DNA from 2 places in the Paenibacillus sp. MABNR03 genome. Region 2 is predicted to be linked to the other one. Evidence: a T-box and tRNA genes for the amino acid it is inferred to sense, from the RefSeq annotation. Region 2 holds a T-box; the other holds one or more tRNA genes.

Region 1 (16,434 bases), on a different contig from region 2:
GTAAATACAAAACAAAGGCCCTCAGATCCCTGTTTGGCAGGATACGAGGGCTTATATAAGTTATGGCATGACTATACTTATCAATCAATCCGCAATGTTACCCGCCATTTTCAGGCGACGTGCAATTTCTGCGAAGTCCTCATGGGAAATGCCAGGAGCAAATTCTTCTTCCACCGCAGGAGCTTCAGGAATCGGGAATCCTTCTGGAACACCTTGAATGACTTCCAGAGGTTGTCCATCTTCAGGGTGTGTTCCTTTCCAAATTTGGCTGATGGCATTAAAGTCTTTATCGCTATAGGTATACAGTTTCGTGTGTACACCCTTTTCTTCGTATTTCCGGGCTTCGGTGAACGCTTTGTTGTTCAGGGAAGGGATCGGAACCAACTTGGTTACATTCACCCCGGTTGCAATTTCAAGTGCTTTGGCATAGGCGACTACGTGTACACCGCCGCGTACGAGCAGAAAACCAACAACTTCCCGGGCTGCTGGGTGGTCGGTCATCTCGTAAACTTTCATCTTATGTGTTCGTGCTCCACATTCGAGGAAAAAGTTATGCAGCAGGTCCTCGACCAGGTTACCGCTGTTGAACACATTCGCACCGGTCCACGGATTGCCCATGGAGTCAAAAGGCATGGCTCCCTGTGCCCCTGCCAGGTAGTGATAGGATAGACGTGCGTCCTTCACGGAACCCAAAGGAGTATCATCTGGCTCCTTGTACTGGGTGGAACCTCTGAGACATTGGTTAATCCCGTGGGACACCAGCTCCACGTGACCCAGCTCTTCGGCTGTAATACTCATGACGAGGTCATAGAAAGGCTTCAATTTTTCCTTGGAACGAAAATTAAACGACTGGTAGAGGTAATTGTTCAACGTTGACATCTCTCCAAATTTGCCACCTAGCAGTTCCTGTATGGATGCTGCTGCATTTGGATCGGGCTTCTCGACATTGGGGATCTCAATCAAGATTTCATCCATTCGTTTGAACATTCGGGTATAACCTCCTCGAAATAGATGTTCAGATAATAGCGTACTCTATCAAGGCCTATTACACATAGAAGATGGAAATCAAACCCAAAAATTCATAGTTGGGCCTTAAGACGTACGCAGGATATGGAACTTCTGGTTTCCAATTAGATACAATACAAGTACAATCAGAACAACTATATATTTTTTGCTATGGATACTTAATCAACTACCTGATGGTGTAAAACGAACTCCCGCAGGGCAGGCTAACGAAAACAAGCCCCAAGGAGTGATTGATATGAGAATATTCATTGTTACGCTGATGACGGTTATGCTGAGTTTGACGGGACTAACCACCAGTTCAGCGGCACCCGTTCCCGATTATGCGAAATGGGGAATCATCGCGGTAAAAGAAACCCAGACCAAGTATAATGTGGACATCTTGGACTACAAACACATTGGACGCACCTCACTGACGGCCAATCAATCCCGAGAACAGTTCAAGTTGTGGGTGCGGGGCAAAGACGGAAAACAATATGCGGTGTATGTCAATGTTGATTTTAATCCGAATACGCAGCAGTTAAAAAAAGTCCAATTTAGTGAATCGGACCGACACTGAAGAAATAAAACCAGAGTTCCCTGATACAGAGGTGAAGTCTGGTTTTTTACTGTCGTTATGTTGCATTATTCCATTCTTCTGGCTCACAGGTGCACTATATAGACGAAAAGAACCACCTTGATCTATATATTGAATATTGGAAATCGCTCACTGGATTTATGCAAAATGCCCAGTATAAAATCCTTTTTTTAGTTATTGAATAAAGAACTTATGTTCGCATATAATAAGATATACAAACAAACGTTCTTATTGGAGGGATGATTATGCTGGGAAAGTATATTGGTCAGATGGTGGAACTCGTGTACATGGATCGTGCAGGGCATATCACGCAGCGGCAAATTCGAATTAACAGTGTGCATGGGGGGAGGATCAGAGCATCCGCAGGCGCAGACGGGTCACCCCGAACATTTCTGGAGCAAGGCGTTCTGGCATGGCGTCCGGTACTTCATAAGGATGGGGAGGCAGGGATATGTTAAACGATTTTGAACGTAAAATTTTACGAATTATCGTCAATTATGCTGGACAGCGGCGACGTGTACCCCGAATGGATGAGCTGGAGAATAAGACGGGACGCAGTCGGGCTCTCATTCATGAATCATTGCTGGAACTTGAACGGAGGCAGTATATTGTATGGGAGAACAAGTCCACTCTGGAAGGGATACAAATCGTGCAGGCATGGGAACAGGAGACGCAGCCGATCCGCAAAAGCCAGCCTGCTGGCGATGCTGTAAAATACTTTTTGGAGTACTAGGAAAGACATCATATAGAATTAAAAACGCCAACCCGGTATGCCGGATTGGCGCTTGCTGGCGTTCATTTATTTGAGCATTTTGTATAAATCCAATAAGCGACTTCCAATCTTCAATATAGAGATCGTAATGGTCCTATTCGTCTATATATTGTACCCCGGAGCGAGTGGAATCGAATGATGCAAAATACTGATTTAAAAAGTAGGGAGTTGGTCGAGATTGTTGGATGGATCGCCGTCCGCATCACCACGAATGTACATTTCCCCATCCTTACCTTTGAAGACATTCACACCAGCAATGGCGCCTGCCTGCACTTCGGTCAGGGCTTGTTGGTAATCCAGTATGCGTCCGGATGAAGTTTGAAAGCCAGTCAGATCGCCGTCACCATTTTTTTGTACTGCTGTGAAGCTTTCGCGTGTCGTTTGATCCATAATGTCACACTCTCCTTGTCTGACTAAATGGGAATTTGAGTTCCTCTTTAGCCTGTCCGAATCAAAGATAAGTATGCATCACATCGTAGATTTACACCCGAATAAGGTTTTACAAACTCTTTCTCATGCGGACATGGAGAATGTCTGCGTCATAAAAAGGCTCTTCCGAAATCACTTCATAACCGAGTTTCTCATAGAATTTCTGTGCCTGGCATTGAGCATCCAGTACAGAGTAGGCCAGGCCAAGCTCGCGTGCCCGCTCTTCCATGGCCAGTAGGAGAACACGTCCATAACCGAATGAACGATGAGACTCGAGCACAGCGATTCGCTGCATTTTGGCGGTGTCCTTGCTGTAGTAGATAAGGCGTCCTGTGGCTACAGCCTTTCCGTCTGTACTTAATAACACATGGTGTACGTCAGGGCTGATGACGTCATATTGATCAATTTCAATTTCTGCAGGCACCTGCTGCTCCAATACAAAAACGTGATGGCGAATGCCCAATGCTTGCTGGAGTTGTTCTTCTGTCGTTACATAACTAATTTCGGCTGCCAATTCCATTCCTTCTTTCTGCACATGCGAGACATATCAGACTGCATTATACAAAAAATTGCTTTTCCTGTATAGTTGAGTCTGGAACATAATGGGAGAGGAGGTGTGGGTAATGGGCATGGCAGGAATTATGACCATTACACTCTTGATGTCCGCGGGAATGATTGCTTTATTGTATTACGTAACCAAAAAAGCCTACTCCAGAAAATGGGATGAAGATGAGTGAGGAGTTGTAGCAGGTCAGGGCAAAAATTCACTGTTTCCCTGGGGTGAGTAAACATCCTGATTGACGGATTTGGAATAGACGTCAAGCCATACCGGTAGATCGTCTGTTTCATTGGGATGCTGTAATTGTTGGAATTGTACTGTATGTTCATCTCGCTCCAGACCGCAGCCGGAAATCGTGAGAACGACGAGTATGATAAGGGTCAGTGTAAAGCCAAATCTTTTGTTATGTAACTGCGGCTTACGATCTTTTACGTTTTGCACAAAGTTCACCTCTTGTTGAAATGGTAATCATTCCTTAGTTTGCTCTAATTTCAATGATTATAACCAACAAAACTATTGACATTGTACGCGTTTACTTGGTATGATACTGTTACTTCATTGAAAAACCATATGATATCATGATCTGTTAGCTCAGCTGGGAGAGCACTATCTTGACAGGGTAGGGGTCAGTGGTTCGAGCCCACTACAGATCATAACGAAAAGTCCTTGCGTAGCAAGGGCTTTTTCTTGTTTAGAGTGAGCATGAAAGGAAGTTAGAGAGATCTTTTAGAGCGGATTGAGGAGGAACGATTATATTCGTTCAAATCTGATAGGCAGTAAGGTCTTCCTTTCATAGTGAGAAAAGTTTAAAATACGAAAACTAGAAGTCGCCAGATGAGCGGCTTCTTTTTTTATTACAAATAATCATTTACAACCACAATTAAATTGTGTACAATCAAATTGTAAACAAAACAAAATAATAATCACTTACAAAAAATAAATTAATCATGCAGAGGAGTAAAACCAAATGAAAACATTATATGAAACAACAGTAATTAATACAGGTGGACGTCAAGGGATTGTGCAATCGCCGGATAACGTGTTTATGCTGGATGTTGCTGCACCTCCAGAGCTTGGGGGCCAAGTGACCACGGCTACGAATCCGGAGCAGCTGTTTGCAGCCGGATACAGTGCTTGCTTTAACTCGGCCTTGGAGTTTCAATTGAAGAAACATAAGGTGGAAATTGAGAGAAGCACCGTAGCTGCAACCGTCATGCTTGTTACGGATCCTTCAGACAACGGAGTGAAGTTGGAAGTTGAGCTGGAAGTTAAAATCGAAGGCTTGGACGAGGAGACAGCAAATAAGTTTGTCAAACTAGCCCATGACTATTGCCCATACTCCAAAGGCATCAAAGGTAATGTGAATGTAACTGTAGGAATGGCGTAATTACGGAGTCATATACTCGCTCAGAAATCTCAAGCACCTTCAAACGGCTGTCCTTTGGCACAAAAAGGGATACCGAAGTTGAAGGTGTTTTTTTATTTTTTAAACCAGTAATGGGGAAGAATGATGATTGAAATATACCCATATGGGGTATATTATTAAGATTGAGATTCATAACCCAAAGGAGTGCTACTATGAAGAAGTACGCAATGATGATGATGACGCTATTGATCACTGGAAGTCTAATGGTAAGTGGATGTGGCAAAAAAGAAAGCGCAGATCAGAACCACAGCAGTAACGATCATGCAGCCACTGCGGGAGAAATGCACCATTCCGACTCGGGAGAGCTGCCAGAAGGGATTAAGGAAAAGACCGATCCTACATATCCTGCCGGCAGCCAGGTGATAATGAGTGCCGACCATATGTCCGGAATGAAAGGGGCCAAAGCGACAATCGTTGGAGCGTATGAAACGACCGCTTATGCTGTTACGTATACACCGACAACGGGGGGAGACCCGGTGAAGAATCACAAATGGGTGATCCAGGAGGAAATCCAGGATCATACAGATCAACCTTATGCAGCTGGAACGGAGGTTGTACTGAATGCTGATCATATGTCTGGTATGAAAGGGGCTAAGGCGACCATTGATTCTGCCGAACAAACAACAGTTTATATGGTGGATTACACGCCATCCAGCGGCGGGAATTTGGTGAAAAATCATAAATGGGTTACAGAGAGTGAATTGTCTGCCGAATAGAATACTGAATCACCAAGATTAGCCTAATAATTAATTCTGTACTCATTTATGGGTTATAATGGAATTGGATGGTGAAAAAAAGTGGGAGAGGGGGATGCATATGATGGATTTTAGCAAGCCACCCCATGCCTCGGAGACCGAAACACACAGTCAGCGTCATCATGAGCGTGAACAACAGCTTGTGTCGGGTGGAGGCAAGGGCATTTGGTGGGAAATCAGCAACTGGCTGATTCTTGCCGGAATCCTGGTGGTTCTATTCTTATTGTTTAAGTACGTTTTCTAAGTTCAATTCATAAGTGAAAGATAGGTAGAGAGCTCATTGATGGGCTCTTTTTTTGTTTTGAACAATCCAAACATACTCAATCGATAACAAATGACAAAAATCATTATTTGTCATTTGTTAAAATCTGTGATAATCTAACCTCAGGGTGGAGGTGACAAGTAGATGGTTAAACGTAAATCATCTCGTTGATATGGCAAAAGACAAAGCTTCTGAATTTCTAACTAAAGAGCAAATCATTACAGCTGCGCAGGAAACGATCAGGCGTTATGGCGTTTCCAAAACTTCCGTTACAGATGTGGCCAAATTACTTGGGGTGAGTCATGGAACCATTTACAGACATTATGCCAGCAAGAAGGAATTGCTCGAAGGCGTAACTGCGCAGTGGCTGGAAGATGAGATTATTGCTCCACTCGGGAAAGTCGTACGGGAGAGGAGTAACCCGAAAGAAGGAATACAACATCTAAAATTATACATCGAGACTTTGATTCAACTTAAGCGTCATTATGCGAGTTCGGACACAGAGTTATTTGAAATGTATGCCAGGGTCACACAGGAATCAGCAGATATTATTTACAGACATGTGGAGCAGTTAACACAGCATTTGACTGAGATTATACAGCAGGATGACCATCTTAATATAAAGAGCCCTGGAAAAGTAGCGGCAGCAATTTTACATGCAACGGCTCGCTTTCATCACCCGGCACATGCTTATGAATGGCATAGTCAGACGATTGATGAGGAATTCGAGCAGGTCTGGTTGCTGGTGGTGCTAGGAATGCTTCATCTAAACATAGGGAGGGATTAATTTTATGAAAAAATTATCAGGTAAAGTCGCCATCGTAACAGGTTCGTCGCGGGGAATTGGACGGAGCATTGCGGAACAGCTCGCGGAGCTTGGAGCAGATGTCGTCATCAACTATGCGAACAGCCCAGACAAGGCTGAGCAAGTGGCAGAAATTGCACGGCAAAAGGGCGTTCGTGCCATTACCATTCAGGCTGATCTGGCACGAAAAAATGAGGTGGAGCGTTTATTTTCCGAAACGATTAACCAGCTGGGCAAAGTGGATATTCTGATCAACAATGCGGGGATTATGAAAACGACCCTTCTGGCGGAAGTGACCGAGGAAGAGTTTGACGAGCAGTTTGCGATTAATGTGAAGGGCACGTTTTTTGCCTGTCAGCAGGCGCTGAATTATATGGAGGACAAAGGGCGCATTGTGAACTTCTCGACTTCCGTGAATGGACAGATGTTCCCTGGATATAGTGTGTACGCAGGAACTAAGGGGGCAGTGGAGCAAATTACCCGTCAGCTTGCAAAAGAGTTTGGGTCTAAACAAATTACGATTAATGCCGTAGCACCGGGTCCTGTGAATACGGAACTGTTTACCGTCGGCAAGACCGAACAGCAGCTTGAAGGGTTGCGTAAAATGAATGCATTTGGTCGCTTAGGCGAGCCGGAGGATATCGCAAGCGTCATTTCTTTCCTCGTCAGCCCTGAATCCCAATGGGTCACTGGACAGACAATGCGTGTAAACGGCGGTTTTATCTAACTTTTACATCGGAACAGTTCACGGCTTTGACACCAAACCGGGCGAATCCCCATATGATGCACTACATCAGTAAGCACTTGCGGAAATGGGGAATCCGGGATGGCAAAGGCAAAAGGCAAAAAAGCACCAGCGTTAAAAAGTGACAAAATCCGAGTATCCATGAAATTGGTTACTTCAGATGTATGTGAGCGATGTAAGACACCCTGTGTAAGAGGCATGGATTATGCTGCACGCATGCGGACGCCAGGGGCAGTAGGTAAAGGAGTCCCTTGCATCCTGACTCGACACACCACATCCTAACCATGTAACGCTGAAGTTTCCCAGAATAAGTTCGTGTAAGCACGGATTTACAATAACCTAGTAATAGAGGCGATCTCGAATGAGAAATGCCTCTTTTTTGATCATTCCAAGGGGTGGAAAATTTTCTGGATAAAAAATGAAAAATGATGAAAAACAGCGCAACTTTGTAGTGAAACCTGCAGTATAAATGTACAACAGCTTGCAGCAGGGGAGGGAATATTGACGGAATGAAATGGAAAAGAATATTGCTGTGTGTCACGGTATTCTCCTTGCTCGGCGGGTCTTTATTGTTTGCGGATTCCGTAAACGAGAAGATTCGGGTTCTCATTAACGGCAAGGAAGCAGCTGATGGAGGTTATCTCATTGATGGAACGACCTACGTACCTGTGAGAGAAGCAGGAGGGATCGCCAAATGGGATAACAGCAACAAGCGAGTAACGGTGATTAAGCCGAATGTACATATTTTTCTGTTTAAGGGAGACACGGTATTTGGCAATGTGAACGTTGGCAAATTGAAATTCAATGTGTTTTCTCAAGTGGACAGCTTAACAACGGATGTAGCTGCAGTGAAGGTAACCATCACCAATCCGAGTGGACAGGTGAAGGATATCCAATCTCAGGAGCTCAAAACCCAGAAGGATAATTTCTGGTTCCGAACGTACGATTTTACGTATGATTTCAGCCGTGCGGGCAAATACCAGGTCGGCTTTTATATTAAAGAAAATGCAAACAGCAATTACGTGCTGGTGGCTGAGAAAATCATTACCGCGCTAAACGATTGAAGCGAAAAATAACGTTGCTGAGTAAATTGACCTAGCTCTGCGAACATGTTACGATATGCAAGGTTACACAATTTCTATTTACAAAGCGAGGTATATCAATGAGCGATCACACACATGAACACGGCGATGCCTGCGGCTGCGGTCACGACCATGACCACGACCACGAGCATGAAGAAGTTCTTCTGACTCTGACAGACGAGAACGGAAATGACGTGGAGATGGTTTTGGTGGAGACGTTTGACGTGGAAAACCATGTTTATGCGCTCCTACTGGAACGTAACAATCCTGAAGCTGACGGCATCATCCTGCGTATGGAAGAAGAAGACGAGGAAATGGTGCTCTACAATATTGAAGACGAAGCCGAGTGGAACCGTGTTGAAGCGGCATACAACGAACTCGTTGCAGGACAAGAGTAATTTAATTTATGGAATAGAACAACGAGGCTCCTTGATTTCAGGGGGCCTTTTGTTTGTTTTCTTACGTGTATTTGTACGTATTCCAGTGCATTTTGCATGCGCTCCAACAACAAAAGGACCAAGCCGGAGCTTGGTCCTTCAATATCGTTACTTCTCGCTCGAGTCGAACCTCAGGAAGGATCGTTAGAAAATCGCATCTGCTTCCACAATGACTTTGACATTGGTCACGCTGCGGTCTTCAGGACCTTTAACCGGCAATCCAACCTCGACATGATCGATGATGTAGTCGATGTTCTCTTGAGTAATAACCTCACCCGGCAGCAGGATCGGAATTCCCGGCGGATACACGTAAATAAATTCAGAGATAATGCGTCCTGCCGATTCCTTGAAGGGAATGACTTCCGTATCCCCATAGAACGCATCACGTGGTGTGAGCATCAATTGTGGCACGTCTGGAACCTTAACCACCAATTCATGTGCAGGGTTCACCTGATAATACGTACGGGACAAATCCTGTAGTGCGTTCAGCAGGATATCCACAGATTCATCCGTATCGCCAGGAGTGATCAGGCACAGAATATTGTACATATCACTAAGCTCAACCTCGATGTTGTAATGTTCCCGCAACCAGTTCTCCGTTTCATAACCTGTGATACCCAGGTGGCGAACATGAATGGTTACTTTGGTTGGATCATAATTGAAGGTTGCCTCAGTACCGAGCAGCTCTTTGCCGAAGCAGTATAGCCCGTCAATATCATTAATGGTGCGTCTGGCAAACTGGGCCAGATCAATTGCCTTTTGGGCCATTTCGTGACCGTGCAGTGCCAGATTGCGTCTTGACGTATCAAGTGAAGCAAGCAAGATATACGAAGTGGACGTTGAAGTCAGCATACTGAGAATAGTCTGTACACGCTGCGGATTCACGAATCCATTTTTGGTGTTCAGGTTCAGCACGGAACTCTGTGTCATGGAACCGCCCAGCTTGTGCACACTGGTTGCAGCCATGTCTGCTCCGGCAGCCATTGCAGACAGCGGCAGATCCTCATGGAAATGAATGAGCACGCCATGTGCTTCATCCACCAGTACAGGGACCTGGTAGCTGTGTGCCAGTTCGACAATCTCTTTCAGGTCTGTACATACACCGAAGTACGTTGGATTAATGACCAGCAATGCCTTGGCGTCAGGATGGCGCTCAAGCGCACGTCGTACAGCACCTGTAGTCACGCCATGATCGATACCGAGATTGGCATCCTGTGCAGGAGAGACAAATACAGGCTTCGCACCTGAGAAAATAATGGCAGACATGACCGATTTATGCACGTTACGGGGCACAATAATCTTGTCACCCGGTTCACATACCGACAAAATCATGGTCATGATCGCACTGCTTGTGCCTTGCACACTAAAATAGGTATAATCGGCTCCGAAAGCATCGGCTGCCAGAATCTGCGCTTCCTCAATGACACCGGTAGGCTGATGAAGGTCATCCAGCGGAGCGATGTTGATCAAATCTATGGAGAGGGCATTATCGCCGATAAATTCACGAAATTCGGTATCCGTTCCCAACCCTTTTTTATGTCCCGGGATATGAAATTGCACCGGATTGAGTGCCGCGTGGTTTTTTAAAGCGGTAAACAGCGGCGTACGGCGGTGATCCATCAGTGCTGTCACAACCTTTCCTGATAAAATGTCAAACAAAGATGAGTATAGCAAATTAGGAACCGAATGCAAGCGGTCGGCTTGACAAATTTTCAAATTGCTAAGATTTGGGCGTATTCCTGACGGTTACAATATGGATAGGAAATGGGCCAGTGAACACCGGAAAGGGGAAAAAGAATGCAAACAGAAACAAAACCAGCCAAAATTTTGCGATCACCGTTTTTTATCGCAATGTGGCTGACACTTTTTTTGGTTGAAGTGATTAAAGGAGCTCTGCTGGTCGCCATTCTGCCAGTGTATATGGATAATATTTTGGGATTGTCTGCAGGAGTAATTGGTGTGGCCTTTGCCCTGCAATACCTGGGTGATAATCTGTTCCGTGCTCCATCGGGCTGGGCAGCCGAACGAATCGGGTTTCGTGCAACGATGGTAACGGCCCTGATCTGCACATTGATCGCTGTAATCATGATTATATTTTTCAAAAGTGCATTTGGACTTGCCATGGCCTGTTTGATTCTTGGTGTGGGGACTTCACCGCTCTGGCCTTGTGCCATGACCGGGGTGACTGCGCTATCAGGACCTCAGAACAAAAACGGAACAGCCATGGGGGCGCTGGAAATGGCCGCTCTGGGTGGAACGGGACTTGGACCGGTGGGCATGAACTGGCTGCTTGAGCGTACGGATCATGATTACCGTACCGTATTTCTGGTGCTTCTTGGCTGTGCAGTTCTCGTTATTTTGGTCGCCATGATTCTTCCGGGCCGCGTCGTGGTGGAAGGTCAGCAGACCGCAGCAGAATCGAAGGGAACAGCGGTTAAGGTTCCGCCGAAGCCGACCCTGCTTACACCATTGATCAGGCTCAAAGAGAGCGTTCAGGGCACGCTGCAGCGGGTACGCAGCACGCTTAATGTGAACCCACTCGTATATCCGGCCCTGTTCATGCAATCTTTTGTGATTGGCCTGCTCAGTCCGGTCATTACGTTGTACACCCGAACAGATCTGCATATTTCCCCCAACCTCTATAGCTTGCTGCTTATCGCAGGTGGCGGGATAACGGTCATTGCATTGCTGCCCGTGGGTAAATTGGTGGATCGGTTCGGGACATCCCTATTTCTGCATATGGGCTTTTTGCTGGCCTCCGCAAGTTTGTTCGCATTTGCGTTAATAACATCCATACCGGTTGTTTTTGGTATTGTCATGCTGGTAGGGGTGAGTTATGCGATGATTTTGCCGGCATGGAACACCTTCGTGGCTACTCTCATCCCGAAGGGAGAACGCGGAGCGATCTGGGGATTTTTCCTCACCCTCCAGGGATCCGGCATGGTCGTAGGGCCAATCGTTTCAGGATTGCTGTGGGATCATATCAGCCACCCCGCGCCATTTTTCGGAAGTGCCGTTGTTATGGCAGGGCTTGCCATTGTGCATTTTGTATTATCAAGAAGACCGTATCGCACAGCACCGGCCAAATGAAATAAAAGGAGTTCTTGTACCGGTTTAACCGGTATTGGAACTCCTTTTGTTATAAACGCTGCAACATTTCGAGAGTCATTTCTAACTGAAATGTTGTAGAGGGTCAGAATTTTTGTCCGATTAAGCAAAAGACATCTTGTACAGCGGGAGTAACGTCGTGAACGTCGAGCGCACCGTTTCCACAAACTTGTCCCCGTCAGCAACAAGCGGATCATCGCGATCAATGCGCAGACCGCACATCACCTCGGCTTTTTTTACCGTCTTCAGCTTTGTAATGATTTTATCAAAATCCTCATCCTGCATGTCCTTCTGCAGTGTACCGTGGGGCGTCATATGATCCATGGACCAGTAATACGTCCCAGGCAGGCTGCTGCGGACTTCGTTCAACTGGCGTTCAAGGCCATCTGCGAACGTTGTCTTGTTCGGACTTTCGTAGATGAGAGCAAAAATGACAAACACATGCGTATCGAACATGCCCACTTCGAAGTGAGGCAGTGCTTTGTATCCACGTTTGGAAGCTGCCCAGGCTACCCACGTATCTTTTGGCGGATTGACAGTACGGCGCGCGTGTTTGGCCACATGAACAAACATCTCTTCTCCACTTAACTCAGTAAGAAAAGGTGTAAGCTCTGTACCGAGCTCTTCCAGCTTGGGCCGGACCCGTTCAATCAGCATTTCCATACGCGGTTCCAACCCGGGAACCTGAAATACATCAAAATCGGTGCTGTCAAAACCCGAGAAAGTCATCTGTATTCCTCCATTTCGCGTCCATTATATCATTAAATTCGGGGGCTTGCCCCTGTGCATCCGCGGAAACATCAATTCCCCCGCTTCATTCGATGAAAAATAGTCAAATAACCAAGTACCCTTACATAAAATGAAGTATAAAATAGGGTAAGCCGATACGGAAGAAGCAATGGAAGAAGAGGACCGGAACACATCCGGTACAGATGGAGGGGAGTGCCGTGAATAAGAGTTATGAAGTTGAATATTGCAATCTGGAGCTGCGGTTCAACCGTCGGCATATCCAAAATTTGATCAAAGACCTTATTCGTGAAGGGTATTCACTATATTGGAGCGAGGATGAATCCTTTTTTATTCTGTCTGTCCGCACCGGGCGCAAACTGGTAAAGCTCCGTTTTCAACAGACACGCAGTGGGAACTACAAAATGACAGGCGATTACATTATTAAGGACGCCAAGCTGGCTGAATGGCTGGAGAAGCTGATTGGGGATACACGTGGGCATGCGGTTGTCAAACGTTTCAAGGATCAGCAGATGACGGTGGAGAACATATTGTTTGGTGAGGTTATACGTCTCGTGGAAGTATCCGGATTCAAACAGCGTGTCATTTTTCAAAAGGAACCCGCGCCGACGGCGGAGGAGATGGAAGAGATGTTTCTATCGCGAGAAGGAGAAGAGCGGCTCATGCTTCTGCGGATGGAAATTGATGATGAACTGGAGCGTCTGCACGCTGCCATTCAGATGGATAACGTGGAGAAAGCCGACATCTGCCGGGAAGCATTAAAGCGTCTGTCCGGACTTATGCTGATGCTCGAAGGTTGAGCACGAAGGCCGTATTTATGAAAATACGATGAACACCTCAGACATTTGGGGTGTTTTCTCGTTGCGCAGCAGGGGTACGGGGTTCACTTCCATGCGTAAAACCGTTAAAATGGGGGTATTGTTGAGAGTCAATTTCAATAAAATTATTGGAGCAAAGGATGGAGGACCCAGATGGCAAAACAACAGATCGGTGTCATTGGACTTGCAGTAATGGGCAAAAATTTGGCCCTTAACATTGAAAGCAGAGGCTTCACGGTATCGGTATTTAACCGTTCCCCGGAGAAAACCAATGATCTTTTGAAAGAGGCTGAAGGCAAAAACCTCACGGGCACGTTCTCCATTGAAGAGTTCGTGGCATCCCTGGAATCCCCGCGCAAAATCCTGATCATGGTACAAGCCGGTAAAGCTACCGATGCGACCATTGAGCAATTGCTGCCTCACTTGGATGAGGGTGACATCATTATTGACGGAGGTAACGCATACTTCCCTGATACCCAACGCCGCAGCAAAGAGCTGGAAGACAAAGGCATTCGCTTCATTGGTACAGGTGTATCCGGCGGTGAAGAAGGCGCGCTGAAAGGCCCTTCCATTATGCCAGGCGGACAGGAAAGTGCGTATAAGCTGGTTGAACCGATTCTGACAGCCATCTCTGCCAAAGTTGGTGACGATCCTTGTTGTACATATATCGGACCGGACGGTGCCGGACACTATGTGAAAATGGTCCACAACGGCATTGAATACGGAGATATGCAGTTGATTGGTGAAGCTTACCACCTGCTTAAGTCCGTACTGAATGTGTCCGTTGAGGAACTGCACGAAATCTTCACGGAGTGGAATCAAGGCGAATTGGACAGCTATCTGATCGAGATTACGGCTGATATCTTCTCCAAATACGATCCGGAAACCGGCAAACCAATGGTTGACGTTATTCTGGATGCTGCCGGACAAAAAGGAACAGGCAAATGGACAAGCCAAAGCGCGCTGGATCTCGGCGTACCTCTGTCCATGATTACAGAATCCGTGTTCTCACGTTTCCTGTCCGCGATGAAAGACGAGCGTGTAGCTGCGAGCAAAATCCTGAATGGTCCGAAGGCAGAAGCTTACTCCGGAGACAAAAAGGCATTTATCGAGAGCGTACGCAAAGCGTTGTTCGCAAGTAAAATCGTATCCTACGCACAAGGCTTTGCCCAAATGCGTGCAGCTTCCGATGAATATGGCTGGGATCTGAAATACGGCAACATCGCCATGATCTTCCGCGGCGGTTGCATTATCCGCTCACAGTTCCTGCAAAACATCAAAGAAGCGTACGACAAAGATGCAGAACTCAAAAACCTGCTTCTCGATCCGTACTTCCAAAACATCGTTGAATCCTACCAGGATGCTTGGCGTGAAGTCGTAGCAGCTGCAGTACAACAGGGTATTCCGGTGCCTGGCTTCTCCAGTGCGTTGTCCTACTACGACAGCTACCGCACAGAGCGCTTGCCTGCAAACCTGCTGCAAGCTCAACGTGACTACTTCGGCGCTCACACCTTTAAACGGGTGGACAAAGAAGGCAGCTTCCACCACAACTGGATGGAATAGTGTACTCATTCTAAGTTTAATTAGGTTGGAGTGCTCCTGAAGCTGATTCGGGGGGTACTTTCTTGAAGAATGGCCTGGGGTTCCGGCATGCCGGATGACTCCAGGCCATTTTTTCATTTCAGGTCAGATTTGGCAGGAGCTCCCTATCTCCCTCAGGGGCTATGGCCTTCCCCCGTCAGCAGGGCTGTGTTATGATAGGACAAAAGTGCTCATGAAATGCTTGAAATAAAGGAGTGTACACCCTTGAGCAAGTCTAACAATATTATTCTCATAGGCATGATGGGAACCGGCAAATCAACGGTCGCCGACATGCTTGCACGCGAGCTGGGTTACCGACTGATCGATGTGGATGCCGCGGTGGAGAAAGAGGAAGGCTGTACGATTCCGGAATTGTTCACAGGCAAGGGAGAATCGTATTTCCGCGATGCCGAGAGCCGAATGTTATGTTCCGTATTAGAAAAAAAGGCACAGGTCATCGCGACCGGAGGCGGCGTGGTGCTTCGCTCTGATAATTGTGACGTGATGTCCAAGAACGGCTGGGTTGTCGCACTGACCGCTGATCCCGCAGTGATCGTACAGCGTGTGAGCGGCAGCGATAATCGTCCCCTTCTGGCTGGCAATGCGGAGGAACGGATCCAGACCATTATGGAAGAACGGAAGGACGCATACCGGTTTGCACATTACACAGTGGATACAACGGAGTTATCCGCAGCTGAAGTGACTCGTTTAATTTTAGCGCATTACCGCGTCTAAGCTTGTATCCACTGCATTTTGGTGTTTGAACATCATGGATGGAATCAGCCGAGAGCAGCTTGGTGAAGTGAACAGCGAAGGGTTTGACGTAGGGAAATAACAAAACGGGCCATATGGCCCGTTTGAGACTGAATGTGGAGGAGAGGGGTCCAGATAGACCTTTCTGAAACTGCTGGTTGCAGTCCAATGATGTCTGTGCGTTTTGGTCCTACTCCAGAAGGATTTAGTCTTCCTGCTGCCATTGCAGCATGCCGCCAACCATGTTGGTGCAGCCATCATAACCGAGCTGCTGCAAATACTCAGCGGCACGCTCACTGCGGTAACCGCTGCGGCAGATCAGTATGATCTCACCGGACTTCTCGATTTCCGACAATCTGTCCGGAATCTGTCCGAGCGGGATATGCTTGGCTCCTTCAATCATGCCTTGCGCGACCTCTTCATCCTCACGGACGTCTATCATCTGTAGCTTCTCTCCTGCCTGTAAACGGCGGCGAAGCTCGGATGTTTCAATTTCTGCAATTTGAGTCATATTCAGGTCCTCTTTTCTGTATGGACTTAACGCCTATAATGATA
Region 2 (16,434 bases):
GACAGATATATTATGAAAGTAAACCAATCCGAATTTATTATCAGTGCCGTTCGGCCTGAACAATATCCTGATGACGGTCTGCCGGAGATCGCTTTGGCGGGGCGCTCCAATGTCGGCAAATCATCCCTGATTAATCGCTTGATTAACCGCAAGAATCTGGCACGCACAAGTTCGACACCAGGTAAAACTCAGCAACTGAACTACTATAAAATTAACCAGGATCTATACTTCGTGGATTTCCCGGGTTATGGTTACGCCAAAGTCTCCAAAGAGCAGCGTTTTGCCTGGGGTAAAATGATGGAAAAATACTTATTGGGACGTAAAGAATTGAAACTTGTTATGCAGATGGTGGATATGAGGCATGAACCATCCAAGGATGACAAGATGATGAATGAATGGCTTCGCCATCACGGATTGCCTTTGGTTGTGGTAGCAACCAAAATGGACAAGATTCCAAAGACACGCAGAGCGAAGCATATTAAAGTCATCAAGCAAGCGCTGGATCTTCGTTCAGGGGATCTGTTTGTACCATTTTCATCAGAAGAAGGATTGGGTAAAGAAGAGTTATGGGACATCATTACCCGCCATGCCCGCATAGATAAGTATGCACCCGAAGTGTTGGATGCAGAGGGTTATCCAGAAGAGGAAGAAAACACCGAAATTAACGGATGATATAGAGATTGCTCCATTTTAATGCGGGAAAGTGAGTAACCTGGGTGAATCCTGGATGAGATCATGAATTAATCCGTATTTTTATGGATTTTCGTGAGAATTTATCGTTTCGTTCTGGAGCAAAATGGTTTTGTGGTGGTGTATAATGAGCTTAGGTGCATTCGTGCTACAGGAACCAAAAATACCGGCCTTGCCGGCCTGAAGAGTTTTGAGATCACTGCCATGAGCAGGAAGGCAAAACAATCCGGGAAAGAATTGAGGAGATTTGTATGGCTCAGCGGTTAGCCACAGAGTATGTTAAAGCCACTTTGAAATTGTCGGAACCCCAGATGCATCAGTTTTTGCGCATGTCAGAGGATGGCCGGATTCATCACCGAGTGAAGGTGCTGGATAACGGTTGCCAGGAGATTGTGCTTGAGGATGTAAGTGGAGAGGAAGTTCATTTCCCGTTTGACCGTCAGGAAGGGTTTTACATCTGTGAATTGTCTTGCCGGCTGGTAAACCATCATCTGACCAACGTTGTGCGGAAATTGTTCATGACCTTTAAGGGAGACGGTGTCGTCCATCGGATTTATGAAGATTTCATTATGACGTATGTTTATGCTCAAGGCTCTGTCCGTAAAATCGTAGAGAAGAACGGGGAGAATACGCGCCTCATCTACGAATACAAAAATACGTTGCTCGAATTGCAGCGAGTGTTCCAGGCTCGGGATGTTGAACGTGAAATTAACCGGGTATACGCAGAGGTCGACACACTTCTGGACACAAGGAATCATACTTCAGTTCCTGAAGAACTTCATCAGATTGATGAAAGGCTTGCTCAACATCAAAAACGACTCTTCGAACTTGAAGCTTAAATAACCTGGAGATGCAGGTTATACAGGTATAAATGTGAATCAATCCCCTTATCGATTCTGATTGCAGGCACTTGCCGGTTCAGCGTCCGAAGGGGATTTTTTTGTGATGAAGATGTCCAACTTGGATGGCAATTATTTATTTTTTTAACTGTAAAAAAAGGGTTGCATTCCTTTTAAATAGATGTTATTTTTAATCTCGTTGAAAAGAATATAGGAACCAGGATTCACTCAGGACATTATATGTTGCGAGAGATTATTCCCTCGGGAAGTGAATGACGTAGGTCCTAGCGGATGAAATTTTTTCAAACATTTTATTCCTAGGAAGGGGGAACCGAAGGATGGAATATTCAACTTTCGGAAGACACGTTGCTGTTGACGCTTGGGGTGTCGACTTTGATCTACTGAACAGTGCTGAGTATTTGCAAGCCCAAATGGTTGAAGCAGCGGAGGCATGTGGCGCGACAGTAATGTCCGTACAATCCAAGCAGTTTGAACCACAAGGAGCGACAGTGCTTGTACTGCTGTCAGAGAGCCATCTCTCCATTCATACGTATCCTGAGAGAGGGTTTGCGGCGATCGACTGCTACACTTGTGGAGAAACGGTTGACCCACAACTGGCCATTGACTACCTGGTATCCGTTTTGAAACCGGAAAAAACATACGCCAAGAAATTGGTACGTGGATTGGGCGAATTGCAGGTTGAAACACCAGAAATGCAACCTATCGAACTGGTATAACTGTTTTAGACACACATCATGAACAATGTTCACATATTGGGATGAACGAAGATTAGTCCCCAACTCATAATGGTCATGGAATTATTCCATGGCTATTTGTTTTAATATCCGAAGAAATGGATTTGCACGCATAACGGTGAAGATTGGTGAGACACTACAATAAATGACAATGCATAAGATGATCTACATGGGGATTTCATAAACATTTCATAAAAATGGCCCGGACCCGGTCGTGATGTGTGATATAATTAACCATGTCAAGCATAAATGGATGGAGATATGTAGAAAACACTTTGATTGGAAATTTATTAGGCAGGTGAACTTGCAATGCACATCGTTGTAGTTGGTTTGAATTATCGCACGGCGCCTGTAGAGGTTAGGGAACGATTCACATTTGCAGAAAAGGACTTGTCTGAAGCGCTGCAGCAGCTCAAGCTGACCAAGAGTGTATTGGAAGGTGTAATCGTAGCCACATGTAACCGTACCGAGTTGTATGTTGTGGTGGACCGTCTTCACATGTGTGGTTATTTTATTCGTACGTTTATGGAACAATGGTTTAATGTTCCGCGGGAAGAATTTACGCAACACTTATATATATATGAAGATGATCAAGCCATTCGCCATTTGTTCCGTGTGATTTGCGGACTGGATTCAATGGTGATTGGGGAAACACAGATTCTTGGACAGGTGAAACAAGCCTTTTTCACTGCCCAGGAAGAGAAATCGACAGGCACCTGGTTTAACATGCTGTTTAAACAGGCGGTAACCCTGGGCAAGAGGGCACATTCGGAGACTTCAATTGGAGAGAGTGCGGTATCGGTCAGTTACGCAGCTGTTGAATTGGGGAAACGCATTTTTGGCATGTTCACGGATAAGAAAGTTCTGATTCTTGGAGCGGGCAAAATGAGCGAACTGACCGTCAAGCATCTTTACGCCAATGGCGCCTCAGAGGTCATTGTAGCGAACCGGACACTTGCAAGAGCTCAGGAGCTGGCAGCCAAGTTTAAGGGAACCCCTTGTACGATGGAGCAAGCCTTGGACAGACTGAATGAGGTTGATATCGTCATCAGCTCTACTGGGGCAGAACGGTATGTTCTGGATGCTTCTGTTGTTAGGGAGAGCATGAAGCGGCGTCAATCGCGTCCGTTATTCCTGATCGATATTGCAGTTCCGCGTGACATTGATCCGGCCATTGGAGAGTTATCCAACGTATTTCTCTATGATATTGATGATCTGGAAGGAATCGTGGAGAGCAATCTGGAGATGCGCAAGGTAGAAGCGGCTAAGATTGAAAAAATGATTGAACTGGAGATGGAAGACTACTATCACTGGCTCAAAACCTTGGGCGTTCGCCCGGTCATTCGGGCATTGCAGGAGAAGGGGGCTTCCATTCATGAAGAAACGATGGAAAGTCTCTTTAATAAACTGCCAGAATTGGACGAACATCAACGCAAGGTCATTCGTCGATTAACCAAAAGCATCGTGAATCAAATGACCACAGATCCGATTAACCGGATTAAGGAAATGGCAGGCGCGAAGCATGGTGATGAAGCTTTGCGCATGTTCACTCAAATTTTTGCCCTGGAGGATGCAGTGGAGACAGCCGCAGAAAAAGTAAACCAAAGCGATGCCTCGGCCTTGGGAAAACCGGCTGCTGTTCATCTTAAAGACAACCGGCAAGAGGCTATGCCGGCTTACGCTCCGGCTAGTGTATAAGGGCGGGTGAGCAGCTTGACCCTTGCTGAACAAATCTATGAAGCTCTGATCTATATGTATGCCCTGAGCCTTCTGTTCTATTTCTCGGACTGCATTCGACGGAATGCGGGGGCGAAGCGGACGGGCACAGGGTTTCTTGTCGTTGTCTGGATGCTTCAGGTTGTTCATGTGATTTTACGCATGTGGACCGAGGGCCATTTTCCGATCTATACGACCTTTGATTTTTTATTCATCTTTTCGTTTAGTATCGTACTGATGTCGCTGGCGATAATTCGTGTCCAACGTTCGGAATTTGTCATCCTGCTGTTAAATATCGTCGGGTTTTCCGTTACGGTGCTGAACCGATTGTGGTTCACGGCTGGGGAGATTTCACTGCACAACTGGCAGACTGTACACGGATTGCTTATCATGCACATTACGCTGGCGAATTTGGGATTCGCAGCATTAACGGTGGCTGCTGTTTTTGCGTTGTTGTATCTATTCTTGCATCGCAAACTGAAAAACAAAAAGTGGAATGACACGATGCGGCGGATGCCCAGTCTCGAAGTTATTGGCAAGTACATGGACGGTGCTACATTAATAGGAACACCATTGCTAGGTGTCTCTGTTGTACTGGCTGTATTATCCATTGTCGCAGAGACACGCTGGTTTTTGCTTCTGGATCTCAAAGTCATTGCCACAGGTCTCGCAATCGCGATCTATATTGGTTATTTTGTGTCCAAGCAAAGAAAGCAGTTTTCCAACATTATTATGGCAAGATGGACATTGATTGGATATGGTTTTGTCATTATAAGCTTTTTATCCAATGCGTATTCAGCGTTTCATCGCTGGACAGGAGAGTGAAGGCTATGGATCGCTACACCCCGCTATTTGTAAATACTGCAGGTAAAACGTGCTGCGTCATTGGTGGCGGACGTGTCGCCGAACGTAAAATTAAAGGTTTGCTTCACGCCGAAGCACATATTAAAGTGTTTAGTCCGGAGATCACAGCGGAGCTGAAACAACTGCATGATGATTCCCGAATTGAGTGGATAGCCCGGTCCTACCGCAATGGTGATTTGCGGGGGGCCTTTCTCGTATATGCGGCAACGGATCACGTTGAAGTCAACGCATCGGTTGTACAAGAAGCGAACGAAGCGGGCATACTGGTGAATGATGCCATGTCTTCCGAGCGCAGTGCTTTTATCACCCCCAGTGTAGTCAGGCGTGGGAGATTAAGTATTGCCATCTCTACGGCTGGAGCAGGACCGGCAGCAGCTGCTGAGATTCGGTCCACATTGGAGCAGCAGTTTGGCGAAGAATACGAGACTTATATTGAGTTTTTGCATCAGATGAGGACTGAAGTGAAGGCACGTGTATCGTCTCCGGGTCACAGAAGGGTGTTACTGCGGCAATTGACGGAAATGAATGTATTGGAGGACATCCGTACAGGGCAATTCCGGTGGTGGACAGAAGAAGAAATCGGGAATTGGATATCCCGTAATCAGGAGGAACTGTAGACATGCGTACAATTAAAGTGGGAAGCAGACAAAGCGCACTAGCTTTGACACAGACAGGCCATGTAATTCAGGATTTACGCAGCATTTGTGAGCGGGAAGGTTTAGCATTTGACTTTGAAGTACATAAGATCGTTACGAAGGGAGACTTGATTCTTGATGTAACGCTGTCCAAAGTCGGAGGCAAAGGGCTGTTTGTCAAAGAAATTGAACAGGCGATGTTGGATCATGCCATCGATATGGCCGTGCACAGCATGAAGGATATGCCATCCGAATTGCCGGAAGGATTGACCAACGGCGCTGTGCCGCGCCGTGCCGACCCGCGTGATGCATTGATTTCCAATGGAGGCCTCTCTCTGGACAAACTGCCAGAAGGTGCGAGAGTGGGGACAAGCAGCCTCCGTCGTTCCAGTCAATTGAAAGCATACCGTCCGGATCTGCAGCTTGAATCCCTTCGTGGCAACATCGACTCACGTCTTCGCAAACTGGAGACAGAGGGCCTCGACGCTATTATTCTAGCTGCTGCTGGATTATATCGAATGGGTTGGCAGGATCGGATTACCGAGTATCTGTCCGAAGAGGCTTGTCTTCCTGCGGTAGGTCAAGGTGCACTGGGGATTGAATGCCGGGAGGATGATGCTGAACTGCTCCATCTGCTGAAGCTGTATAATGATTCGGAGACAGCAACTCCCGTATTGGCAGAACGTCGTTTCCTCAGCGTATTGAATGGGGGATGCCAGGTTCCGATTGGTGCTCATGCCGTCTGGATTCCTCAACAAGATACCGATTCCCCGAATGGGCAAAACACGTTACAATTAACGGGTATGGTCGGTACGCCGGATGGCGGACTGATTCTTAAGGAAACGCTGACTGGCAAAGATCCGGTTCGTTTAGGAGAAGAAGTGGCTTGGAGATTGATTGAACGGGGAGCAGAGCAGATACTGGCAGAAGTTAGGGGATGAAGACATGGTGGGAAAGGTCTTTTTGGTAGGGGCAGGTCCGGGGGATGCGAAGCTGATTACGGTAAAAGGATGGGAGTCCATCGGCAAAGCAGACGCCGTAGTATATGATCGTTTGGCCAGTCCGAGATTATTGAAGCAGATGAAGCCTGGCGCGGTGAAGATCTACGTGGGCAAGCGGCCTGACCGACACACGATGAAACAGGAAGAGATCAATCAGCTACTGGTGGATCTGGCCTTGGAAGGGAAAGTGGTCGTCCGGCTGAAGGGCGGAGATCCGACGATATTTGGACGCGTAGGCGAAGAGGCGGATCTGCTGCGCAAAAACGGTGTTCCTTTTGAAATTGTGCCTGGAGTTACCGCAGCCATAAGTGTACCTGCTTATGCCGGAATACCGGTGACCCATCGCGATTATGCATCTTCCATTTCCATTATTACGGGACATGAGAGCCCGGACAAGCTGGATCGCAGCATTCATTGGGATAAAGTAACGAACGCAACGGGTACACTTGTATTTATGATGGGTGTAGCCAAAATCGGCTATATCAGTGAACAGCTCATCCGTCATGGCCGTCCGGCACAGACCCCTGTCGCATTGGTTCGTTGGGGAACCAGAGCGGAGCAGGATACCCTCATAGGTACGCTTGAAAATATAGAGGCCAAGGTCATTGCTGCCAATTTCCAACCACCTGCAGTTATTGTGGTGGGGGATGTGGTGAACCAGCGTGAGCAGTTAAAGTGGGCTGAGGCACTGCCGTTGTTTGGCAAACGAATACTGGTGACGCGAGCTCGCAGTCAGGCGAGCGAACTGGTGAACCGAATCGAGGAACTTGGCGGTGAGCCGTACGAGTTTCCGGTGATTGAAACGGTTATGCCCTCCAGTGAGACTGCAAGGCAAAGTGTCAAAGGTGCTTTTGATGTGTTAAATACATTTGACTGGGTATTTTTCACCAGTGTAAATGGCGTGGAATTTTTCTTCCGTCATCTGGAACTACAGGGTAGGGATATCCGCCAGATCCATCAAGCGAGAATCGCTGCGGTAGGACCTTCGACCGCTGAAGCCCTTCGTAAACACGGTATTATTGCGGAAGTGATCAAGGGACCTTTTCAGCAGGAAGGCATGCTGGAAGCTTTCGAAAGTGAGCTGAAAGAAGGTCAAAAAGTGCTGCTTCCCCACGGGGATCTGGCACGATCATGGTTGCCTGATCAGTTAAGGGAGCGTGGACTTGAGGTCACAGAAGCTATTATCTATGACACCGTTTTGGCGGGTGAAGATGATGACGAACTCCTGAAACTGCTGGAAGAAGGCGGTATTCACGCTGTAACATTTACAAGCTCTTCAACAGTCACCAACTTCATGGAGATGCTTAAACGCATGGGATTGCAAGATCCATTACCTTTGTTAAAAAATGTCGAGGTTGCATGCATCGGACCGGTGACTGCCAAGACGGCCGAAGCCGCGGGGTTGAAGGTGACACTGATGGCTGCAGACGCAACGATCGAAAGCCTGATTGCTGCTCTGTGCGACTGGAAACGGACACCTTCTGTAGATGGGGCTTTGTCTCGTTGATTGCAAGAATCAGACCGCTATTGCAATAGATCGTATTTATATACAAAATGCTGGATGAAGCGTGCTGAATTCGTTAGGATACCGGCGCGCTTCCCTTTTTGTGCTACTTACTTCAGAGAGGATGTTTCTATATGAGTTTTCCAATTGTACGACACCGTCGTTTAAGACAATCCGCAGGCATTCGCAATATGGTCAGAGAGACGCATCTGACAGTGGATGATTTTATCCAACCCATTTATGTAACCTACGGAGAAAATGTAAAATCCGAAATCAAGTCCATGCCGGGCGTATTCCGTTTCTCGCTTGATCGTTTGCAGGAAGAAGTGAAAGAGATTGCTGAGCTGGGTATTCCGGCTGTATTGCTGTTCGGTATTCCTGAGACCAAGGATAGTGTGGGTACTTCCGGATTTGCTGAAGATGGCATTGTGCAGGAAGCAACGAGATTGATCAAATCCTGGTATCCGGAGCTGCTGGTTGTGGCAGATACCTGCTTGTGCGAATTTACGGATCACGGACATTGCGGCATGGTGCATACCGTTGAAGTGGACGGGCACATTTGCGGGGATGTTCTGAATGATGAATCGCTGGATTTGCTCGTGAAAACAGCCGTATCCCAGGCCAAAGCAGGCGCTGATATTATTGCCCCATCCAACATGATGGATGGATTCGTTCAGGCCATTCGGGCAGGGCTTGATGAGAATGGCTTCAGCCATATTCCAATCATGTCATACTCCGTCAAGTATGCATCCGCATTTTACGGACCTTTCCGTGAAGCAGCGGATTCCACACCGCAGTTTGGGGATCGCAAATCGTATCAGATGGACCCTGCGAATGCCCGGGAAGCGCTGCGCGAAGCCGAAACGGATGTGCTGGAAGGAGCGGACATGCTAATGGTGAAACCGTCACTTTCCTATCTGGACGTCATGCGCACGATTAAGGATCAATTTGATCTTCCGCTTGTCGCTTATAATGTAAGTGGGGAGTATGCCATGGTCAAGGCAGCAGCTATGCAGGGATGGATTGATGAGAAAAAGGTCGCCATGGAAATTCTGCTCAGCATGAAACGCGCGGGTGCGGACATGATCATTACGTATTATGGAAAAGACGCTTCCCGCTGGCTGGCTGAAAAACAATAGCACGTTGTAACCATATTCCTGTTCATTGAATGAGACTTTCTGGTTCAAATATATTAATGGCCCTGCCTGACTCGAAAATGTCGCTGTATGGATTAAGACTGTCCATGCACGAGCAGGGCCTTCACTATTAAGGAGGATGTTCCATGACTGCACAACAAGGAAAACGACGCAATGATGAGCGCTCACGCAGCGCATTCGAAGAAGCCAAGCAGTACATACCTGGAGGCGTAAACAGTCCCGTTCGGGCATTCAAATCGGTAGGACTTACCCCAATCTATGCGGAACACGGAGAAGGCTCCAAAATCTACGATATTGATGGCAACGTATTTATTGATTATGTAGGCTCATGGGGACCGCTTATTATGGGGCATGCCCACCCTGAAGTTGTGGAGGCACTGCGCGAGACCGCCCTTAAAGGAACGAGTTTTGGCGCCCCAACGCTGCTGGAGACAGAAATGGCTAAACTCGTCTGCGAACGTGTGCCTTCCATTGATATTGTGCGGATGGTCAACTCCGGTACGGAAGCAACTATGAGTGCCATCAGGCTGGCACGCGGAGTAACGGGTCGCAGCAAAATTTTGAAGTTTGAAGGTTCATATCACGGACATGCAGACAGTTTGTTGATCAAAGCGGGATCAGGCGTTGCAACCCTTGGATTACCTGACAGCCCAGGGGTTCCTGAAGGAGTGGCTACCAATACAATTACAGTACCTTACAATGATTTGGAATCGGTCAGCCTTGCGTTTGAACGTTTCGGTGAGGAACTGGCTGCTGTCATTGTTGAACCTGTGGCCGGCAACATGGGAGTTGTACCTCCGGCAGCCGGCTTTCTTGAGGGCTTGCGCAATCTGACCAACCAGTACGGCAGTTTGCTCATCTTTGATGAGGTCATGACCGGTTTCCGTGTAGGCTTGAACTGTGCACAGGGCCGTTATGGTGTTACACCTGATCTGACTTGTCTGGGTAAAGTGATCGGCGGCGGGCTCCCGGTTGGAGCATATGGCGGTCGCCGGGATCTGATGGAGCAGATTGCTCCAACCGGACCAATCTATCAGGCAGGAACATTGAGTGGTAACCCACTGGCTATGGCAGCAGGCTACACGACACTCAAACTGCTGACACCAGAAGTCTATGACCGGTTGGAGACGTTGTCTGCACGTTTACAAGCCGGTTTTGAGAAAAACGCAGCAGAGACGGGGATCGCGGTAACGATTAACCGTGTTGGTTCCATGGTATGTCCATTTTTCAGTGATGTCCCGGTAACCAATTACGATGCAGCTAAAGAAAGCAATCTGGATCAATTCCGTCGCTACTTTGCAGCCATGATTGATCATGGCGTAAGTGTAGCACCTTCCCAGTTTGAAGGCATGTTCGTCTCTGGTGTGCACACGGAGCAGGATATTGACGATACCATTGAAGCGAACCGCAAGGCACTTCAATCTCTATGATGATCAAAAGTTGGAAACGTCGTGGAGAATGGCTTGAGCTGATGCCAGGCAAAGTGGTAACAGGCAGTTCAGACAGGCAGCTTGCGGCTGAGCAATGGCTGCTCTCTGAACTTCAGTTTCCGGAAAAACTGTTCCGCCAGCTCAAGGCAAATCACGGAATTCAACTGGCAGGGGACCGGCTTCGGCTGGCCCTTTTTGCGTCTCAGCCCATTGATGTTGAGCCTCGCTGGGCGGATATGAGTGTATTGTTTGAGGATGATTTTTGTCTGGTGGTGCACAAACCCGCGGGTATGAAGCTCCATCCCGATGGAAGCCGTGCCGATCATGCAATCACGCTGGACCATGCAGTGGCTTCCTATTATGAAATGAATGGCATCGACGCGAATGTGCGCCATGTGCATCGATTGGATGAGGATACAACGGGTCCTGTTTTATATGCCAAAAATGCTTTTGCTCTTGCCAAGCTGGATGAGGCGATGCGGCGCAAAGAGATTGGACGCCAATATGCAGCCATTGTCGAAGGTCAGGTATCTCCGGAACTCGTCCAAATTGATGCTCCAATTGGCAAGGACAGACATCATAAGCAGCGCAGACGTGTTTCCGAGGGTGGTCAGGAGGCAGTAACACATGTAGAGATAAGGGAAGTATGGGAACGTGCCACACTTGTGCGATTGATATTGGATACAGGGCGTACGCATCAGATCAGGGTACATCTGAGTTATTCCGGACACCCGCTTGTTGGTGATTTGCTATATGGTGGCCGACCTGATGCGATTGGACGTCAGGCTCTTCATGGAGAAGTGTTAATGTTTAATCATCCACTTACCGGGGCATTGATTGAAGTTCGTGATCCATGGCCTTCTGATTTTTGGCAGCTCGCACAGCGGGAAGGCAATTCCCGATAAAAAGTTAAGGATTGAACAAAGGTGGCATGCTCATCTCATCCATGGCATATAGATGGGGTAACGAAGGATTTGGACCATGGATCAGTCCCATGAGAAGGATCATGGTGAACATATGCCGAAAGGAGGACGCCACCTTTGTTGAATCAACCTTATGGTTTACGGTTCGATATTTATGAGCGCGTTCATTTGTCCGAGGGAGTCCCAGCCATTGAGGAACTGGAGGAAATTGAGTTATACCCGCGCATTCAAGTCATCGGTCAGGATGATCATGCAACGCTGCGAGGCCATCTTTTGCTTACAGGTGCATACAGGGGAGAGAACGAGATCTCGGAGGAGCTGAAGCATTTTATTCCGGTTGAAATCACGGTTCCCCTGAATCGGGTAAGATCACTTGAGGATATTTCAATTGAGATTGAAAATTTTGATGTGGATTTGTTATCCAGCCGCAGTCTGAATATTACGGGTGTATTGTCACTGCGTGGCATAGAGGGTTTTCCTGTGGAAGAGACTCAGGCCTGGTCAGCAGACGAGTTTACTGTCGTACATTCAACTGATCCGCAGCAGGGTAACCGAACCCCTGAAGAAGGGTTAACGGATGTTGGTTTGAACACCTTTGCACAGGAGTATTTGCTTCAACGTAGTGAAGAGGAAGGTCTTTCCATAGCTGCTGAATCTCTGTATGCGGCGGAAGAATCTAACCATTTGCTGCAACCTGCTGACGAAAATATTCGTTATGAAGCAGACACCCAGTCGGAATCCCAGATAAACCCTGCACCTGAACAGCTCTATGCTGAGACGAGTGAAGATCCCTATGAAGAGGAAAGTCAGAACAGACCCCCTGCTGACGAAGAATATCCATCCTTAATTACTCAAGACGATGAAATTGCTGAGAATGAGGTGTCCAGCTCGCCTTCGCCTGTCTCTTCTTTTATGGCGGAGACTGCTGACAGGCTTGCTTCTTATCCGGAGTCAGAGCCTTTGCTTCCCCTCGCCGAAGATTCGTCGTCTGTCTGGTCCGAGCCTTCCGTGGAGACCTTACATACAAACACGGGGCTGAACCAACAAACTTCGGAAGATTCAGCCGCCTCGAATGTTTGGAATTTTGAGTCCCGATCGATCTCCCAGCAGGAAGATCAACCTGCGGCTGAAGTTCCGGCAGAAAATTGGCAGGATGTATTCGCCGCGTCTGAACCTGAAACTGCTGAGGTTGAGAGACCTTCTTCGCTGGAAGCAGGGAGTGCAGATGAGGCCGTGGAGTCTGCCTCGTTTATTCCAGAACCTGTGGCTGAGACGGAAGACAAGCCGGAGCTCAAAGTGGCTTTTGGCAGCAAGAAGGCATCTTCATCAAGACAGGAAGAAGGGGTAGGCATCTCCTCCCTGTTGTCTTCGGGCAGATCCGTGCGCGATGCTGAATCGGATCGGGAGGACGAGTCGGTCGCGGGTACCAGTCAGGAAGAACCCTATCAGGCTGATGATGTTCAATGGAAGAACCTGTTTCTGGGTACGATCGTCGATCAGACGCCATTCCGCAAAGTGAAATTGTGCATTGTTCAGCGTGAAGAGACACTGGATACCATTGCTGACCGTTATCAATTGAGTACCCGGGAACTCCAGTTATACAATCGTTTGTCCGAACAGGTTGTTGAAGAAGGGCAGATTTTATACATCCCCTGACCTCTGACCTGTGAAATAACGATCCGCACTGACCCGCAATCCGATCAGGATTGCGGGTTTTTGCAGCTTTTTGGTTCTGCACCCAAGCCTGCCGCCTGTTTCCGCTGTTGTCAGGTTGACTATCGGGCACGGTCAGGGTATGATGTGTTTAGGTTTTTTGAAGAACAACGTGGAACGGGAGTAGTAGACAGCATGGCCTTTCAGAGAGCGGGATTGCAGCGCTGAGAAATTCCGCAGGAACCAACTGATCGAAGTCGCCCGGGAGTTGCCTGTTTGAATATGAGGAATAATGAATCAAGTACTTGTGATTTGTTCCTGAAGTAGGATGGGCCGGTAGCAGCCGTTATCTGCTTGAAGTGTCACGTGAGGCCCCAGAAAGGCATGTATCTTCTTTCTGTCTGCGTGAAACAAAGGTGGTACCGCGAAAGCTAACCTTTCGTCCTTTGATGGATGAAAGGTTTTTTTGTTTTTTGGCGATGATGATTAAGTAACGGAGGAATGACACATGTCTGAAGAAAAAAAATCAGCTGCAACTGAAATGCCGACGACGTATGACCCGAAAGCTGCGGAGCAAAAATGGTACTCCACCTGGACAGAGCGTGGGTATTTCAAGGCTGGGCAGCGCAAGGATGCTGAGCCGTATACCATTGTAATTCCACCCCCGAACGTAACCGGAATGCTTCATATCGGTCATGCACTTGATTTCACATTACAGGATATCCTGATTCGGACCAAGCGGATGCAGGGCTATGATGCGCTGTGGCTCCCAGGTTCCGACCATGCAGGGATTGCTACCCAAACCAAAGTGGAGCAGAAACTGCGTGAAGAAGGCTTAACCCGCTATGATCTGGGGCGCGAGAAGTTCCTGGATAAAGTATGGGACTGGAAAGAACAATACGCGACAACGATCCGTCAGCAGTGGGGGAAGATGGGCTTGTCGCTTGATTATTCACGTGAACGCTTTACGCTCGACGAAGGGCTTTCCCAAGCGGTGCGCAAGGTGTTTGTTCAACTGTATGAAAAAGGCCTCATTTATAGAGGTAAACGAATTATCAACTGGGACCCGGTAAACCGTACTGCATTGTCTGATATTGAGGTTGAATACAAAGAGGTTCAGGGACACCTGTATCATCTGAAATATCCACTCAAAGACGGAAGCGGATACGTAACAGTGGCGACCACTCGTCCGGAGACGATGCTGGGCGATACTGCGGTTGCAGTTCATCCGAAGGATGAGCGCTATGCAGACATGATTGGCAAAACGCTGATCCTGCCGATCATTGGCCGTGAGATTCCGGTTATCGCAGATGACTACGTGGATAAAGAATTCGGAAGCGGTGCTGTAAAAATTACACCTGCACATGATCCGAATGACTTCGAAGTGGGTCTTCGTCATAATCTGCCTCAGATCACAGTGATGGATGAGACAGGTACCATGAATGCCGAGGCTGGCAAATACCAGGGTCTGGACCGCAGCGACTGCCGTAAGCAGATTGTAGCAGATCTGCAGGAACAGGGCGTATTGATCAGCATTGAGGATCACACGCACCAAGTTGGACACAGCGAGCGGACAGGAGCTGTCGTTGAGCCATATTTGTCCACACAATGGTTTGTTGAGATGAAGCCTCTGGCAGAAAGAGCCATCCAAAAACAGCAAAACGGTGATGGTGTAAACTTTGTTCCGGATCGTTTTGAGAAAACATATTTGAACTGGATCGAAAATGTCCGTGACTGGTGTATCTCCCGCCAGTTGTGGTGGGGACATCGAATTCCTGCCTGGTACGACGACGAGACGGGTGAAATTATTGTATCCGCTGAAGATCCAACCACGCTGCCGGAATACGCTGGTCGCAAGCTGAGACAGGATGAAGATGTACTGGATACGTGGTTCAGTTCGGCATTGTGGCCTTTCTCCACACTCGGCTGGCCGGAAGATGCAGAGGATCTGAAACGGTATTATCCGACAAGCGTGCTTGTAACCGGATATGACATCATATACTTCTGGGTTGCACGGATGATCTTCACTGCTCTGGAGTTCACGGACGAAATTCCATTTAAAGATGTCCTGATGCATGGTCTTGTTCGCGATGCAGACGGACGCAAAATGTCCAAATCACTCGGTAATGGTGTGGATCCGCTGGATGTTATTGAGAAATATGGTGCAGATGCGATGCGCTACATGATTTCCACCAGCAGCACGCCAGGCCAAGATCTTCGTTTCCGCTGGGAGCGGGTAGAACAGGCACGCAACTTTGCGAATAAAATCTGGAACGCATCACGCTTTGCACTGATGAATCTGGAAGGTTTCACTTACGAAGATCGCGACATTAGTGGAGAGCTTGGAACTGCGGATTATTGGATTTTGCACCGACTGAACGAAACTTCCCGCGATATTACGCGTCTAATCGAAGCATACGAATTTGGAGAAACAGGACGCTTGCTGTACAACTTTATCTGGGATGACCTCTGTGACTGGTATATTGAATTTGCCAAGTTGTCCTTCTACGGTGAAGATCCGGTTGCCAAGAAAAAAACACAATCGGTACTGGCTTACGTTCTGGATCACACCATGCGCCTGATTCACCCGTTCATGCCATACATTTCGGAAGAAATCTGGCAGCACCTGCCTCATGAAGGCGAGACGATTACACTTGCTTCCTGGCCAGTGTATGACCCTGCGCTGGAGAATACGGAAGCCGTTGCTGAGATGAACCTGCTCATGGATACCATTCGTGCCGTACGGAACATCCGTGCAGAAGTGAATGTGCCAATGAGTAAAAAGATTGAATTGATGGTAAAAGCGAACAGCGCCGAGACATTCAGCATCATCGAACGCAACAGCCATTACATCCAACGATTCTGCAATACATCCGAGTTCGACAGCGGACTTGATCTGAGTTCACCGGACAAGGCAATGAGTGCTGTGATTACGGGAGCTGAACTGTACTTGCCGCTGGCAGGACTGATTGATATTGAGCAGGAAGTGGCTCGCCTGGAGAAAGAGTTGCAGAACCTTGAAGGCGAAGTACTCCGTGTAGAGAAAAAACTGGCAAACGAAGGCTTCGTGGCCAAGGCACCAGCCAAGGTTATTGAGGAAGAACGCGCCAAACAAGCGGATTATTCGGATAAACGGGATAAAGTCATTGCCCGGATCAAGGAACTGAAAGGTTAATATTTCTGGGTCGGATGGAGAGGAACATGCCATCCGGCCGATTTTTTCAATCAAACTCGGGACCGAAGGTGAAACCTATGACGGAACTTAAT

The links. A T-box is a leader RNA that pairs with one kind of tRNA and senses whether it is charged. The one in region 2 lies ahead of AAIH57_RS27815 (valine--tRNA ligase), so its partner is inferred to be a tRNA-Val.
Region 1: it has a tRNA-Val gene. The T-box ahead of AAIH57_RS27815 (valine--tRNA ligase) is inferred to sense a tRNA for this amino acid. The anticodon was not compared.

What each region holds. Positions count from the first base shown of each region.
Region 1 covers NZ_JBCIYR010000003.1:583,970-600,403, forward strand. Annotated here, with positions in the region: gene AAIH57_RS17820 (manganese catalase family protein) at 85-987, opposite strand; gene AAIH57_RS17825 (DUF3889 domain-containing protein) at 1,262-1,582, shown strand; gene AAIH57_RS17830 (hypothetical protein) at 1,846-2,058, shown strand; gene AAIH57_RS17835 (hypothetical protein) at 2,052-2,333, shown strand; gene AAIH57_RS17840 (DUF3892 domain-containing protein) at 2,526-2,762, opposite strand; gene AAIH57_RS17845 (GNAT family N-acetyltransferase) at 2,872-3,315, opposite strand; gene AAIH57_RS17850 (hypothetical protein) at 3,553-3,801, opposite strand; tRNA gene AAIH57_RS17855 (tRNA-Val) at 3,941-4,013, shown strand; gene AAIH57_RS17860 (organic hydroperoxide resistance protein) at 4,328-4,747, shown strand; gene AAIH57_RS17865 (YdhK family protein) at 4,939-5,502, shown strand; gene AAIH57_RS17870 (hypothetical protein) at 5,603-5,785, shown strand; gene AAIH57_RS17875 (TetR/AcrR family transcriptional regulator) at 5,937-6,590, shown strand; gene AAIH57_RS17880 (SDR family oxidoreductase) at 6,595-7,335, shown strand; gene AAIH57_RS17885 (hypothetical protein) at 7,435-7,635, shown strand; gene AAIH57_RS17890 (copper amine oxidase) at 7,863-8,417, shown strand; gene AAIH57_RS17895 (DUF1292 domain-containing protein) at 8,516-8,833, shown strand; gene AAIH57_RS17900 (aminotransferase class I/II-fold pyridoxal phosphate-dependent enzyme) at 9,017-10,492, opposite strand; gene AAIH57_RS17905 (MFS transporter) at 10,670-11,962, shown strand; gene AAIH57_RS17910 (YktB family protein) at 12,083-12,709, opposite strand; gene AAIH57_RS17915 (hypothetical protein) at 12,928-13,527, shown strand; gene gndA (NADP-dependent phosphogluconate dehydrogenase) at 13,699-15,108, shown strand; gene AAIH57_RS17925 (shikimate kinase) at 15,352-15,861, shown strand; gene AAIH57_RS17930 (rhodanese-like domain-containing protein) at 16,085-16,390, opposite strand.
Region 2 covers NZ_JBCIYR010000010.1:57,809-74,242, forward strand. Annotated here, with positions in the region: gene yihA (ribosome biogenesis GTP-binding protein YihA/YsxC) at 13-672, shown strand; gene AAIH57_RS27760 (non-ribosomal peptide synthetase module) at 942-1,529, shown strand; gene speD (adenosylmethionine decarboxylase) at 1,868-2,266, shown strand; gene hemA (glutamyl-tRNA reductase) at 2,594-3,982, shown strand; gene ccsA (cytochrome c biogenesis protein CcsA) at 3,998-4,825, shown strand; gene AAIH57_RS27780 (precorrin-2 dehydrogenase/sirohydrochlorin ferrochelatase family protein) at 4,831-5,481, shown strand; gene hemC (hydroxymethylbilane synthase) at 5,484-6,440, shown strand; gene cobA (uroporphyrinogen-III C-methyltransferase) at 6,445-8,007, shown strand; gene hemB (porphobilinogen synthase) at 8,139-9,143, shown strand; gene hemL (glutamate-1-semialdehyde 2,1-aminomutase) at 9,287-10,591, shown strand; gene AAIH57_RS27805 (RluA family pseudouridine synthase) at 10,588-11,496, shown strand; gene AAIH57_RS27810 (LysM peptidoglycan-binding domain-containing protein) at 11,632-13,170, shown strand; T-box leader at 13,332-13,617, shown strand; gene AAIH57_RS27815 (valine--tRNA ligase) at 13,676-16,342, shown strand; gene AAIH57_RS27820 (bifunctional folylpolyglutamate synthase/dihydrofolate synthase) at 16,420-16,434, shown strand, end outside.